One region of the Fusibacter sp. QWL-12 genome, then DNA from elsewhere that is predicted to be linked to it. Evidence: riboswitches for the same ligand, from Rfam matches in the RefSeq annotation. Region 1 holds a riboswitch; the other holds the start of a gene.
The links. Region 1 has a riboswitch for cobalamin ahead of cbiQ (cobalt ECF transporter T component CbiQ). Riboswitches for the same ligand answer to the same signal wherever they lie in the genome.

Region 1 (7,939 bases):
TTTAAAACAATTAAAAGCATTTTATCTCAAGGCATACCAGCTTCACTCAATATGATTACGATTGCACTTGGCATTTATGTTATTAATTACTTCATCTATCTACATGGCGATGATACTGCGATTGCAGGGTATGGCGTTGCCGTTAGGATTGAGCAAATTGCATTATTACCTGCTATAGGTCTAAACACTTCTGCACTCACAATTGCTGGTCAAAATTTTGGTGCTGGTAATCATGAAAGAATTAGACAAACCTATCATGAAAGCCTTAAAATTGGCATCTTGATTATGACAATTGGCATGTTGATCATCTATCCTTTTGCCTCCCAACTCATTCGATTATTCAATAGTGATTCAAACGTTATTTTCGAAGGTGCTAGATACCTTCGGATAGAGTTTCTTGCGTTCAATGCTTATATTATTCTGAACATTGGCTTATCTATTCTTCAGGCAATAAAAAAGCCTCAATTTGCCGTATGGATCGGCTTATTGAGGCAATTGATGCTACCTATCATTTTATTTCCTTTACTGGGAACATTTTTTAAGCTTGGGCTTATTGGTATTTGGTGGGGTGTTGTCGTTACAGCCTGGATTGGTGCGCTGATCTGTATGGGAATTACCCATCACTACACGAAATAACACCTCTTATGTTTTCACTTCTAAGAGCGTTAATATGCCTTTCTCATCCACTGGTTTTGAGAATAAATACCCCTGACCAAAATCACATTTTATCTCTTGTAGGAGCTCTAGCTGTTCAATGCTTTCTATTCCTTCTGCAATTGTTACGATATTTAGCTGATTGCATAGATGAACGATTTGCTTAACAATTATTAAATCTCTTGGTTGATTGACAATTTTATCAACATAGGATTTGTCAATCTTTAGACTATCAAATGGCATATGACTCAGATAATTCAATGATGAGTATCTTGTCCCAAAGTCGTCAAGTGCGATTTTAAAGCCTAATGCTTTTAGGTCATTAACCTGTTTCAAGCTATTGTTAAGGTCATCTATTAAAGAGTGTTCTGTTAGTTCAAACTCGATAGTGTTAGGTAGAATATCAAATTCTGTCTTTGCTTTTCTCACAAACTCTATGAAAATATCAGATAAAAGCGTTTTCGATGAAATATTAATGGTTGTAATGACGTCCTTACCTTTCAAGTTATTTTGAACAAACTCAAAGGTCGTTTTAATTACCCACTGATCCACTTTCAGTATCTGCTCTGTTTCTTCAGCGATAGCGATCCACTCCCCAGCAGATACCTTAATCGTTTTATCTTTCCATCTGATGAGTATCTCTATGGCACGAACAGTTTTGGTATCAAGGTGATAAATCGGCTGAAAATTAAGTTCAAACGCATTCATTTGAATCGCATCATGGATTAATTTTTCAATTTCAACTCTATTTTCAAAATCCTTTTGATAGTTTGGATGATAAACACTTACATTTGAGATGCCTTTATTTTTTGAGTGATGTAAGCTCAGATCTATATTTTTGTAGATCTCTTCAATGGTCTTACAGTCCTCAGGGTATTTCACTATCCCCACACTAACTGTGGGATTATAATCCACCATTTCGTACTGCCAAGGTTGTGTTAGCTCATTTGTAATGATTGCTATAACTTGATTTATTCCATGGATTGAGGTGTCTTCATTTACGATCATAAACTCGTCTCCGCACCATCTAAATAAACCATATTTTGAAAAATGCGTTTTTAATCGTTCTGAAAATGCATGGAGAAACAAATCACCGTATTTGTGACCATAATAGTCATTGATGTTTCTAAAGTTATCAATATCTAAATAATAAACCGTAAAGCCTTGGCCTTTCTCAATCAAGTTCTGCACAAACTGTTCAAAAACCACTCTATTTCCTAGCTTAGTTAGCGAATCAGTGTAGGCATGTTCAAAAGCCTTCCTTTCATTCTCCTTCTCAGCAGTGATATCGATGCCAAATGATACGACTATTGGTTTTCCTGACTTTTGATCTTGAATTAAAGAATCATTCCAAATCATATCAAAAATATGACCCGACTTTGCTTTCACCTTATTTTCAAAATTTGAAACATTGTAATTTTCCTTCAGGCCTGAAATGATATCTGTCACGATGATTTTCTCAGAGTCAGGTAAGATGACCTCAAACCATTTCTTACCAATCAACTCGTCTTCACTATAGCCTAAAAGCTCTATAAATCTATTGTTCACTTCGATAATTTCACCTTTAAGGTTCCACACCAATATCGCGGTATTACTGTTGTTATAGATTTCGTAGACATATTGCTTTTGTGATACCAAATCATCCATAGTTTGATTTAATTCAAAAATCTTATCGTTTAATTCACCACTCATGGCTACGAGCTCTTCTGAGTAAGATACTAAATCATGATTTTTAAGCGTGATTGCTTTGATTAACTTCGAGGTCTTATCATAATATGTTCGAACCAAGAAATACAGTATCAAAGAGGTCAAACCAACAAAAAGCATCCCTTTATAGGTTTGAATTGCAGTGTATGCGTCTGGATTTTTCACTGTAAATGATAGGAAACTATCTGAGAAGATGATCCAAGTAAAGCCAAATATAAGATAGATGATAATGATTTGCCATGGGTAGCCTTCAAATTTTACTGGTGTCTCCTCTAGCAATTTATCATCTTCTACTTTGTATTTATTTTTCATTACTCCTCCTAAACAAAAGATTCACCTAGATTTCCCATTCAACAATCTCATTGTTTAATGCTTTTTCAAGGCGCGAAATACTCTTAAAATATGAGAGATATAATTCTTCATCATTGGTATGTTCATTTGTACTATGATTCTTACCTTTCAAAATAAGGGTTTTAATCTGCATACTTGCATTAATTGTAAAATGCTTGTACTTATAATTATTTACTTGTTCAAGATAATATTGTACATCAAAATTTGAACACGGAATAAAAGCCATAATTTGATTTTCAGAATATCGGCAAGCATAGTCCTTACTCTCTATCAAGCTAAAAAAGTAATTTATAAAATCCAAACAATAATCGTTTGCCCAAATTGCTCCAAATGTATCTTTAATCGGTTGATAGTGATTAAGTTCAATTAGCATTAAATACGCTTGACCATCGGCATTACAATTTTCACTAATATCTCTAATCACATTTTCGTGAAACTGAGTCTTTTCCTTATTATTATCTTCATAATGTAATAACGCATCCATTTCAAGATTGATTTGGTATTTCGTACTTTCTGAAATGTCATTGATATAAATAACAAGATTCAGTTCTTCTTTGATAATGATAGGTACAATGGACATATCCAACCATTTATTCTGCGATAACCCACTTTTAACAAATGTCTTATGGACTTTAATATCCTTTATTGGGCGGTGGTATTGTATTGCATTTTTTATTGAGTTTCTAATTTTACAATTAGAGCATTGGCGTTTTGTTCCACAGGCATCCGCTTCATTTGAGACGATTTGACAGTTAAATAAGTTCCCAAATTGCCTAGACTCGCTTTCAGGAAAGTATTCAAAATAGGCTTCCATCACTTCATTTGCATAGACTACTTCAGTCTCTGCATTTAGTAAAAGCATACCTATGGGTGCATGATCAATGAGATTATATAAGGTTTTAGTATAAGTCATTTGGCTTTTTTCTTCATATTCTGGTTTCATCATTGCCTACCTTTATAAATATCAAGAGGGGACTTCCCCTCTTGAACTGTTAAAGATTCTCTTTTAGTTTAAATTTTAAATACATTGACATTATTATTGAGTTCCTCAGCTAAGGCAGCTTGTACATTTGCAACCTTAGAGACTTCATCAATAGCCTTAGTAACTTCCTCGACGTTCCCTGTAATCTCTAAGCTACTTGCGGTTGCTTGTTCAATAGCACTGGCTACTGATTCTATCGCTGTGTTGATATGATCGATGGCAGTGTTTATTTCTCCCGCACTGAGATTAAAAGAATTCATAGAATGACTGACATACTCAGCATCTTTAAGATATAAATCTCCAGTTTCTACAAGTACATCATAGTCCGCGATTACTTTTGTGTCAATAAATGTAAGCAGCTCATTTGAGTTTGATGAGAGATCATTAAAAGCAACATTAACTTCTTCTACTAGAATATTTATTTGATCTACTGATTTACGAGATGCTTCAGCTAGTTTTCTTACCTCGTCCGCAACTACAGCAAATCCTAAACCATGCTCGCCAGCACGCGCTGCTTCGATAGCTGCATTTAATGCAAGTAAGTTAATTTGCTCCGAAATTTTCTCTATAGATTCTGACATGACTATGATTTCTGAGACGACTTTACCTCGTTCGATAGAAGCGTGGATTTCTTTTTGTCTGTCTTGATAGATATTGATTGCATTATCTCTTGCTTTTTCAGCACCTTCACGCAGCTTTGAAGCTCTATTTGCAATCTCCATTGAATTCATATTACCTTCTTCAGCTTGATTTACTAATGTTTCTGAGAAGTTTCTAATTTGTATACCTGATGAACTTATCTCTTCTATGGCTGCAGATGTTTCTTCCATACCCGCTGCAATTTCCTGTGTTGACGAGTTTACATTTTGCACTTGAGCGTTAATTTCCTCAACTGTTGCACTTAATTCTTGGCTTGTAGAAGTTACTTCCATACTGTTTCTATTTATGGTTGTAAGTAGCGTCTTAAGCTTACCTGTCATTTCATCAAATGCTTTCGCAAGTTGACCCACTTCATCTTTTCTACTCGTGAACGCTTCATTTTGACTTTGCCTAAAGTCACCTTCTCTTAAGTATTCAGCTTGTTTGACTGTTTCTTTAAGACCTCTGACGATATTTCTAGTAATTAATAATCCAATAAAAATGGCTAAAAAAATGCTCGCTGCGGTTAAAATAAATGTAGTCGTTCTACCCATTATCATATAAGCATCACTGTTATCTTTAAGCTCTATTGCAATTTGGTTATTCATATCCTTTAGATCTGCTAAATCATTTTCTGTTTGCTCTCTGAGCTCTGCAGCCGTTTCGTTAAGCTTAATAGCTTGACTGTATTTTTTTTGTGATACCAATGAGATGATTTCCTCACGGTATTGTCTGTAGGCAGTGTTTGAAGATTTAAAGGCTTCTAGTAGCGCAAGCTCGTCCTCATGTGGGTTGCTGGCTTCATATTCTTCAATTAAATCATTGTTCTCTGTAGCAATACGATTTAGTGTCTGAGTGACGTCGCTAATGATACTATCTACATTACCAAGCTGAGATTTATAAAGTAGCTCCCCCATTTCAAAATGAGCTTCTGCTTGGTTAAGCTGAATTTTCCCTAGAATCGCGTTTGGAATTAGCCTCTCTGAATATAGTTCTTCCAAATAACCGTCCACTTTTTGTGTCACCATCATCCCTACGACTCCTACTACAGCAGTAATAATCGCAACTAAAATAAAACCAGAAATAATTTTTGTGCCCGTTTTTAAATTGTTAAACCCCTTCATAAATTTTCCTCCCTCATTTTTTATAACAAAAAAACCGACCTTAAATATGTCATATGACATATTAAGATCGGTTTTACTTTTCAGCCAGATAATTATCTCTCTTTTAGTCCAACCAAGCTATTCGTTCAAATCACTTTGATGCATAATTTTCATTTTATATACAAAAATATCATTTAAGAAATCAACTTCTAATTTATAGAAACTAAATTGAAACTGATCGTTGATTTTATTTAAAAATTTATACTCCGTATTCAAACAATCTCTTTGATAAAAGCTAGTAAATACTTCAATCGCTTCATCTCCAAAATTCTCAATTAAATAGCGTTCGTATTCAGTGACAACCCCCTGTAATACCACGTGAAGCTCTTCTTCATAATATTTTATATATATATTCTTAGGGCCCTTTCCGTTGATACTTTTTATTATGTCTGTAAACGCCTTTAGAAACCTGCTTTTATCATCATTCGAAAAAATCAACTCATCACCACATGAATAAATTATTACAATATACAATTTCATTATAAAACTAAAACCATTTATTTGCAAGTATACTTGCGGAAGTTAATTTATTCTTCATTTTTTTGTAAATAATTCCCTAGAATTCACCTTCACAATTGAATCATTTTAATTAACTCAGGAAATTGGGGGATTCAAACACAACTAAAATTATTTTTAATTTCAATTGATATTTTCTTATCAACCCATTATAATTAGAGTCGTAATTAAAAATAGAAATAGGTGCAGTAGGTTTTTCTACTGTTAAAAGGAAAGTGGAGTGTAAATCTCCCACGGTCTCGCCGCTGTAATAGAAGAGTCTTTTCCGTAGTGCCACTGGGTAACTGGGAAGGTGGAAAAGATGTTGATGCTTAAGTCAGAATGCCTGCCATTTCTTGTATCTGTAAACTCTACGAAGATATAGAGGAGATACACGGTTGAAGTGCGCCTATTCTGGGCATCTGAAAACCTTGTTGCTATGAGCTTTGATGACATGGCCTCTCGAATTCGTTTCGAGAGGTCTTTTTGATTTTAATTTATTATGAAAGCAGGAATCAAATGAAACTCATCGCATTATCATATATCTTGATCATGATTATGATCATCTTCGCAAACGTCCTAAAATCAGCAAAGACGCAAGGTAAAAAACATCATCATCACGGTGAATCGCTCTCAATCGATTACTATGCCTATCAATCGGGATTAAAACACTGGCACCCAGTACTAAAGTCAGTTCTTTCAATCTCACTTCTGTTGATGGGAATCGGATTCGATTCTGCGCTGGTCTCCACGATGATCTTGGTGACAGCGATGTTTCTTGTGGTCGTTATCGGCAAACTGAGTCTGGTTCAGTATTTGAGAGTTCTTTCAATTCCGATAACTTTCATACTTCTGAGTCTATTGACGATTAGTGTCGATTATAGCACGCTGGTGCCTTCCGGTTTATCGGTCAGATTTTTGAGTGGGTATCTCTATACAAATCTTGATCTTCTGAAAGCAGCTGGATTATTGGGATTAAAAATGTTTGCAGCCATTAGCTGTTTGCAGATGTTGGCGCTTACTACGCCATCTTCAGAGGTAATCTTAGTACTAAAAAAGTGTCATCTTCCAAGCTTGATCATAGAGCTGATGGCACTGACTTATAGGTTTATTTTCATACTACTAGACGTTACGATGCGTATGAAAAATGCTGCTGAGTCGAGGAATGGTTATGTCGACTATAAAGCCTCCCTGAGGACGTTTAGTCAAATCGCAGCTGGGCTACTCATTCAATCTATTAAAAAGGCCAATCAATACTATATTGCAATGGAATCCAGATGTTATGAAGGTGAATACCATTACTACGAGGAAGAAAGGTACTTTAATCCTAAGCTTTTAGCAACAGTATCTGTTCTCGTCAGTTTCATTTTCATGGTAGGGCTAAATTCATACTTAAGGGGATAAAATGCGCACTGAAACCATACTTGAAGTCAAACAGTTAAAATATACCTATGGCAGCGGTACGAATGCTTTAAACGGCATTGACCTCATCATTAGTGAAGGCGAAAAAATCGCCGTTATCGGCGCCAATGGTTCTGGAAAATCTACCTTCTTTTTAAATATAAATGGGGTTTATTCGCCTGACGAAGGGTCGATCCTTTATCGCGGAACTGAGCTTAATAAGGGCAGTCTTAAAAATCTTAGAAAGCACATCGGCATCGTTTTCCAAGATGCAGATAACCAGATCATTGCGTCCACCGTACGTTCGGAAGTCGGTTTTGGACCTATGAATTTAAAGCTGTCTCGTTCAGAGGTAACTCAGCGCGTTGACGCTGCACTTGAAACTCTAAACCTGACCGAACTTTCAGATCGCCCACCTCATTATCTAAGTGGTGGTGAAAAGAAACGTGTCACGATAGCAGGCATTCTATCGATGCATCCTGAAGTCATCATATTTGATGAACCCACTGCCTCTCTTGATCCTGTCGGCAGTCAAATGCTCGAAAGC
Region 2 (7,939 bases), 440 kb from region 1:
TCTACATGCTCTTTAAAGGTGATGCTTACCTCAAAGTGTTTTGGCAACGCAACTACTTGATTTTTTAAATTACCGCTAAGAGCAACTCTAGCGGTATTTCTTATTTTATCAAGGGCTAAGTTTGGCGAAAGATGTGTGACGCTGCCACCTTTTCCTGATTTAACGGATACGGTTTTAATATTGGGGTAAAGCGCATTGGCTTGTTCACAAAGTCCTTCATCACCAGATGCAAAAACTGTAGGTACGCCTTCAAGTGCAGCGGCATAACTGTAAAGTAAAAACTCGCTGGCTGGTAAACCATTTAGTGAGATTTTTTGAGAACGACCCGTCATCGTATGAGAAAGTGGATTCAAAGGACTTCCCGCTGCTCCATGATACCCTACAAACAATACCGCATCAAAGCTTGAATCAATACCATCCACCATAGAATAAGGATGTCCACTCCACTGTCTAATAATTTTCACTTCTTTGGGTAGCAAACTCATATCTATATTGGTGGCTGTATTATGCGCATCTCTTACGACGATTTCAGTGGCACCAGCCTCTATAGCCCCTTCACATGCTGCAAGACATTCATTGGTCATTTGTTTGACGTGTGCCTGATAACTAGGGTGATCCGACTGGCATTCTTGCCATAATGTTGTGCCTGTTATGCCTTCCATATCAATACTAATAAACACTTTCATATGTGCCTCCACAAATTACTTATTGTCTTCACTTTTGTTGTCTTTGTCCATTCGAGCCATTACACTGATTTGCTTTTCTTTTAATTTATCGTGCAGGGTATGCATTAAGCCAAACTGACTGGTCGCTGCATTTGGATAGTTTTTAAAGAAACGTTTACCTCTCGTATTCTTAACCTTCTCAAGTGCCTCTCCGAATCGTGTTAAGCCACTTGTATTTTGGTCCTTATTGCGTTCTTTCATTTCATTTAGAAATTCAGAATATATATTAAAGTTGCCATATTTTTTATAAAACGCACCCGATTTTACTTTTAATTTAGCTTCTTCAATAGCCTCTTTTAATTTCAATCGCTGTTCAAAAACAGATTCTGGAATAACCTCTGTAACGATTGATTTAACGTCTTCAAGATTATCACTAATTCTCTCACTTATTTTTTCACCAATCTTTGGCACCGTTTCAGTTAACTTATCTAATCCCTCACCCACCTTATCCAGAGTCTCTGTGATTTGATCAACGATTTCTTCAGAAGCTTGCTGTAATCTGATAACAACATTTCTAAGATTGATTAACTCAATTAAGGTCGTTATCGTGTCTATGGAAATGACCAAGTAGGCAATTACCAAGAAAGTGTTCATACTCTGAGCTTTAAACTGATCGTAAATCATCATGACAAGTGGATTGACAAAGCGCCATAATATAAATCCACCGATTCCCCAAAAGATAGAAACATCAAGTGCAACTCGACCTTTAATATTAAATCGATGCTCCGTATAATTCCACCATCTCGTCTTGAAAAGCACTTCCATACCATAAGATGTCACATATTCCCATACAGATGCTACAAGAGCTATGTAAATCATTGTCAAACCGGTTTCAAACTTTGAAAACGCCTCAATATACGGGATAACCCAATCTATAGAAAGTATGATCGTTACCACTGCAAATCCATAGATCGGAATAATTGGTCCCCTCAAAAAACCTCGATTGACTATTTTTTTATTCTTTATCGAAACATAAGATGTTTCCCAAATCCATCCAATCAATGAATACGCTAAAAATAAGAAAGCTATTCTTTGCAAATTATCACACTCCATTACTGTTCACTATTAACTCTAATATAACATACTTATGACACTATCAGAATAGTCTAGATACAAACTTAAAAGCATCTCTCTACTAGCATTCAATCAGCAACTAAAATTTTTGCGAGTATAAATCATAAAAAAAGAAACCCGTAGGGGTTTCTTCTTATGCAACATGCATTTTCTCTTTTGCAAAACCTATCGTTTTCACCATTGGCTTATACAATACGAGCATAATGATAAAATTTGAAGTGCCATGAACGATATCAAATGGAATACCTGAAATCCAATATGGAATAGCATAACTGATACCATAAAACAGCGATTCAAACAACGCAAAAAATAATCCAAATGTAAAACCATAAATAGCCGATAAAATCGCATAGCCATACTCTGACTTCAGTGTACGACTGATAATATGTGTTAATATCACTAAAGTCGGCCACAAAATGTAATAGCCTAAAAGCCACGTTCCAAACCCATAGATGAGAATTTCTGTGGTAACAAAAACAGCTACGACCATTAGGGTTCTCTTATAGCCAAATAACACTGTGTAAAGTATCATTAAAAAGGTTACAATTTCAACATTTGGTACAACACTAAGAACAAATTTCCCCGCTGTCAAGGAAGCGGATAAAATAGCAATTAGTGTAATATCTTTTGCTCTCATTAGAAGTTACGTAACTCAAATCTATAGACATCGCCATCGGTTACAGGTACATCCTTGACACCCACCATAGCGTCTTCACCATTGATTAATACATGGTAATACTCGCTTGTACTATCAGCCTTATAACCTTCAAAACCAACAACCATTGGACCAAATGATGAATCTTCTGACTCAAATTTAACTTGATCCTTCACTTCATTTAATAAGTCGTATAAGAATGCTGCATCCGTATCGAAGTTGTATGTTTTATCTATGCCTTGTGATTCTACATAAATTTCAACTGTAACTGATTTTTCGCCAGCTTTAGCATCTGGACCGAAAAATTGATTGTAACCAAACAATGCAACTACTGCTAGTAAAACAACTAAACCAATTAATACTACCTTCTTATTCATATCCTTCTCCTTTAATTTCAAAGCGTTTTCGCCTTGATTTTACCACAAGCAAGATTGTGGCTAAATAAAAAACTCACTTCCTTGAGATAGGAAATGAGTTGAAATTCGACTCTTTCCATCCCACCCCCAGGGGAATAAAGCGATCTATGGGCAGGTCTACCGGCTTAGCTTCATTCGCAACTCACCCTTCCCGCTTGCGCAGTGGTAATATGAGTCTTGTCAGCATCACGGTTGCTGGGACAGCTCGAGCATTCTCGATTCCCTATTAAGTCTTTCGACACCGCATAAATTTACATTGTATATCATGAACATTATAAAAAAATACCACTAAAATTGCAACTCTTTTTTAGCATCCATAATTTCCTTACAGTAAATCTTGGCACTCGCATAGTCTATCAATAATTGCTCAGCATCATTTAACGCGCCACTCAGATCAAACGTTTCATCAAAGCCAAAGAGACTCATGACAATTTTTTTTGTTTTGAGTTCTACATTGGTTTTAGACGAATCAGAAGTTGTAGAGCCAAATGGGCCATTTTCATCGGAAAATATGGGTAATCCTGCTAAATTTAATTCTTGATTACCAAGGCTTAGATAGCTCTCTCCCTCTCGTCCTGCTCTAAGAGTGATATCTTCGCCTAGTTTGTCGTAATCAAAGGTGCCCACTGGGCAAACCTGTGTCATTGAAATCAAATTTGATAGATCGACTATATTATTAATAAAATCAAGTCCTTCACCTTTAAGTATTCTTCGTAATAGCTTTTCACATGATAATCGATAACGAGTAGGGTCTTTACCGAAAGCTCGATAAGCAGCTCTACCAGCTTTGATTGGCTCAAGTTGACTGATTTGATCCACTTTCATAGATTTCTGTAAAGCTTCAAACGCCGTAAACATGTATGTCTTAAGTCGCTCATCATCGCTTGTCGTTATCACATCAGCTACTAAAATCCCGAGTTTGAATCCAGTAATCTTCTCAGTGTAAGATGGATCTATTTTTAGGGTTTTCATTGAAATCCTCCTTTGAAGTCGTTCCACATAACGTGAACACTTTCATGTACCTCGATTTCCTTATACCCTTGCTCCTTATACATGTTTAATGTGCCTCTATACTGCTTTTGAAACTCGTTAGATACAAATGGCATGCCTAACATCCCGTCATATCCAAGCGCTTTATAATGCGCTACAGCTGCAGACAAGAGCTGTCTGGCAATTCCTTTATTACGATAATCTGGATGAATAATAAAGCACATGGTACAAGCGACTTTTTGATCCTTTACGATAGGTTTTATGTCCTCTTCAATTCTGATATAAGCGCTTGAATCATTAGCATTGAGCCATCCAACACATTTGTCTTCATCATACGCTAAGAAGCCTTGCATTGAGCCTTCTTTAATGGACATAATCGCTTCACTTCTATTTAAGTTACCACTGCGCATCATCCATTCATCTTGGTCTGCTTTTGTATGATAGTATCTGCAGTAGCAGGTTGACCATTCAGGTGCATGTCCAAACTTTAAATGATCAATATAGTCAACAAAAATATGACTTTGGGAAGGGTTCATAAATTCTACACGAATCGCCATTATAACCTCCATTGAAAACAAGTATGAGTAACGATATAATAAATATATCACATCTTAAACAAAATCGGACGAAGAAACTACAAATGGAGCTCAAATATGAACACGACTATAAAATCCTACAGCTATATTGGTTTACTTTTATTTTTCGTTGCAGTATCAATTGTATTAGGTGTTCCCATGTATCTTGGTATGGCGACAACTTGTGCGGTTGGTTATCTTTTTTTAAGTCGCAAACGCATATTGCCAAAGCTAATCATACATAACACTAAGTCGGTTTCGAAGACAATGCTCTTAATGTTTCTCATCAGTATTACGCTTCCAGTGCTTATGGCTTCAGGCGCACTCCCTACCGCCATCTATTACGCGACACAATGGATGGTTGGACAAAATTTACTTCTAGCAGGTTTTATCATATCCTTTATTTTATCAATGATTTTAGGTTCAGCGATTGGAACATTAACCATAACACTACCGCTATTTTCATCTATTGCATTACAGGAAGGTGTCTTTTACCCATTAATGATCGGCGCACTACTTTCAGGAGTATATATTGGCGATCGATGTTCACCACTTTCCTCTGGTCTACATTTACTCTCAAATGTCACTGAAACCGACTATAAAAAAAATATGTGGGTATTACTCGTTAGTGCACTGGTTCCATTCGTCATAACGACAATTTTCTTTTTCTTTAAAGGCCAAAGCGCTGTGATTACAAGTGATTTAATTGCAGCCAATGAGAACTTAAAGCAAATTTTTAACATCTCTATTTTCAGGCTCATCCCTTTAGGGGTATTGATTTTACTCTTACTTTTAAACCAACCTATTACAAGGGTGCTTACAATCGTTTTTGCGATCAGTCTAATATTATCCATTCAAACTTTAGGTTCAGTAACAGAGATTATAAAGACCTTATATCATGGATTTTCTTCGACTTCTGCAACGGTTGCTTATTTAAAGACATCTGGCTTCAAACAGATGCTAAACGTTATTCTAGTCATATTTTTCTCAGGTATTTTTAATAGCTTACTTGAAGCTGACAGCTTAATGAAGCCTATCATTGATCCCTTTGTTCCTAAAAAACCTTCAAAAATAAAATTGATGTTTAACACCGGTTTATTGAGCATCGTTTTAAGCATGGTGACTTGCAGCCAAGCGATGACCTCTATGGTCACGGGAAAATATATGGCACCACACTTTGATGCCCAAGGTGTCAAACGCGAGTTTCTAGTGATGCTTACAGCAAATCTAGGGCTAAACATCGTCGCTTTGATTCCTTGGAATGTTAATGGTATTATGATTAAGCAGCTTACTAGCGTCTCGCCTCTTGATTATTTACCCTATTCCTTCTTCATTTTGATTTTAACCCTATTTTCACTCCTACTTTATCCAATTATTTTGGCTTTGTTGAAGGAAAAAAACCGACTTGATTAAATTGATAATATTAAACGTCCATCTCATTATTCTGAGTGGACGTTTTTTTTAGTTTCCATTAGACTTCTAAAAGCAGGTGACTCTTTATTTTTATTGTAATACATATTCCGCTCAGCACTTTGGATAATGGTTGCCATATCCATTCCTTGAAGTAGTTTTGTATCCACACCAAACGCAACGGACAGATGAATGCCTTTTATCTGTTTCATTGAAACGTTGGCTCTAAGCCTTTCAATTAGATGCAAGGCTTCAGAAGTATCAGTGTGTGTAAGTAATATAACAAATTCATCCCCACCTAATCTAGCAATGATTTCATCTGATCGACAGACTTCTTTAAACGAATCAGAAATCTTAATCAAAAGTTCATCACCAGACTGATGTCCGAAATAGTCATTGATGAGCTTAAGACCATTTACATCGGCAAAAATAATAGAAATCGGAAGATTTCTTGGAACATCTAACCTTTTTAACTCTTCTTCAAAAAATCTACGGTTATAGAGATTCGTTAATGAATCGTGATAGCTAAGGTACTCTAAGTTTTGCTCAAGCTGATATCGCTCAGTTATATCCCTAATTAAAAAATGTACCACTTGCTTTTCATCTATTTCGATTTGAGTCATTTTAACTTCAGTTAGAATTGATTCTCCTGATTTTTTTTGCATCCACCATTGATGAATTTTATGTCTCTGATGATTTGAAAGCACTAAAGCATCTTTTAGTAAGCCAAAAGTTTCTTCAACCTCTTTGCTGATTAACGATTTAATAGGTTTTCCTATTAAGTCTTCAAATGAAGAATACCCCAATAGCTCAACCATACTTTTGTTGCAATTGACAATCATCCAATCCTGCATCAGTAGGATTGCATCAGCGGATTCATCAAAGAGTTTTTTGAATGTCGCTTCACTCTCTATTAACCGATCATTGGTCATTTTCAACTTTTTGTTCGCATCATACAGTAGCTTCGTTCTTTGAGAAACTTTTTCCTCAAGTTCTTCATTAAAGGTAGTGATTTTATCTTTTTCCTCTTTAAGGAGTTGACTCAACCGAAATTGTCTGCGCTCTGACTGTTCAAACGTATAGGCACTAAATAATCCCATAAGAGAAACCGCAATGACTAAGATATCAGTATCCATCTTAATATCATTGGGGACATTTGTATTAAGCATAGAAGCTGTAAAATAAACCACATTTAAAACAAATGTTGAAAAAAGCAATTTTATCCAATTAATTCTGCTAAGTACAGTTAAAAAAATCAACCCAAACAACAATCCAAACCGATAAGAGTAAAATTGGTACCTTGCGCCAACAAAGGTGAGATACAGCATACCATACGCGCCAAAGTTAGCAACAGTTACCATCATCCAGTCGCTCATTTTTGTATAGTACTTGGTGAAAGTAAGGTAAAGTGCAATAAAAGCAAGTGGTGTAAATATACCAAATCTCACGCCCCAAAAAGTTGGCAAAGCGCTTGGTACAGCCTTTATATCTACAAAGGCAAATACCAAGTAAAAAGGAATACTCACAGAATAAAGGACTCTATGAAATAAGATGTTTTTCTTATCTCTTTGTTTTAAAAAGGCATGTTCCATGTCTTGATCTTGAAACTTTAGCGTCATCCATTCTTTCATAGAAACCCCCAATGAAATGGTTAATTTATAAAGATTGCAACTAAAAGTGTCAACAATAGTGCACTTGCATAAGCAAAAAAATTACCTACAGCTAATTTGAATGTTTTTGATTTGACTGGATTTGCACAAAATATGCGTGCTCTTTTGTAAATAAAAGGAAGTGTGATATAAACAATAACCATCGGCAAAGGTAGTTGCTTTAATAAAATACTTAAACCCAAGATTCCATATGCGATAATTGTATTTGTCTTAAATAAAACAGCACTCTTTTTAATTCCTATTACAACAGGTAAAGTAAATCGATTATTTAAAATATCCTCTTCTCTATCACAAATGTTATTTGCCAGCATTATGTTGCCAATCATTAAGCTAAGCTGAAGACCCAATAAAATAGCAGGCATAATCGTCGTTAGCCTTATCGATATATAAACAAAATTTAACGATAAGCTTATTTCACCTAAAT

Region 2: linked by a shared signal. The riboswitch ahead of AC4PID_RS11560 (DUF4430 domain-containing protein) and the one ahead of cbiQ (cobalt ECF transporter T component CbiQ) in region 1 are both predicted to bind cobalamin.

What each region holds. Positions count from the first base shown of each region.
Region 1 is NZ_CM178745.1:1,925,847-1,933,785, reverse strand. Features, by position in the region: gene AC4PID_RS09445 (MATE family efflux transporter) at 1-636, shown strand, start outside; gene AC4PID_RS09440 (sensor domain-containing protein) at 643-2,673, opposite strand; gene AC4PID_RS09435 (diguanylate cyclase domain-containing protein) at 2,699-3,655, opposite strand; gene AC4PID_RS09430 (methyl-accepting chemotaxis protein) at 3,724-5,457, opposite strand; gene AC4PID_RS09425 (Na-translocating system protein MpsC family protein) at 5,575-5,976, opposite strand; cobalamin riboswitch at 6,177-6,359, shown strand; gene cbiQ (cobalt ECF transporter T component CbiQ) at 6,511-7,395, shown strand; gene AC4PID_RS09415 (energy-coupling factor ABC transporter ATP-binding protein) at 7,397-7,939, shown strand, end outside.
Region 2 is NZ_CM178745.1:2,369,316-2,377,254, reverse strand. Features, by position in the region: gene AC4PID_RS11575 (M55 family metallopeptidase) at 1-686, opposite strand, end outside; gene AC4PID_RS11570 (putative ABC transporter permease) at 702-1,763, opposite strand; gene AC4PID_RS11565 (hypothetical protein) at 1,933-2,436, opposite strand; gene AC4PID_RS11560 (DUF4430 domain-containing protein) at 2,436-2,831, opposite strand; cobalamin riboswitch at 2,964-3,132, opposite strand; gene AC4PID_RS11555 (B3/B4 domain-containing protein) at 3,159-3,842, opposite strand; gene AC4PID_RS11550 (GNAT family N-acetyltransferase) at 3,839-4,417, opposite strand; gene AC4PID_RS11545 (Na+/H+ antiporter NhaC family protein) at 4,514-5,848, shown strand; gene AC4PID_RS11540 (GGDEF domain-containing protein) at 5,875-7,476, opposite strand; gene AC4PID_RS11535 (prenyltransferase) at 7,497-7,939, opposite strand, start outside.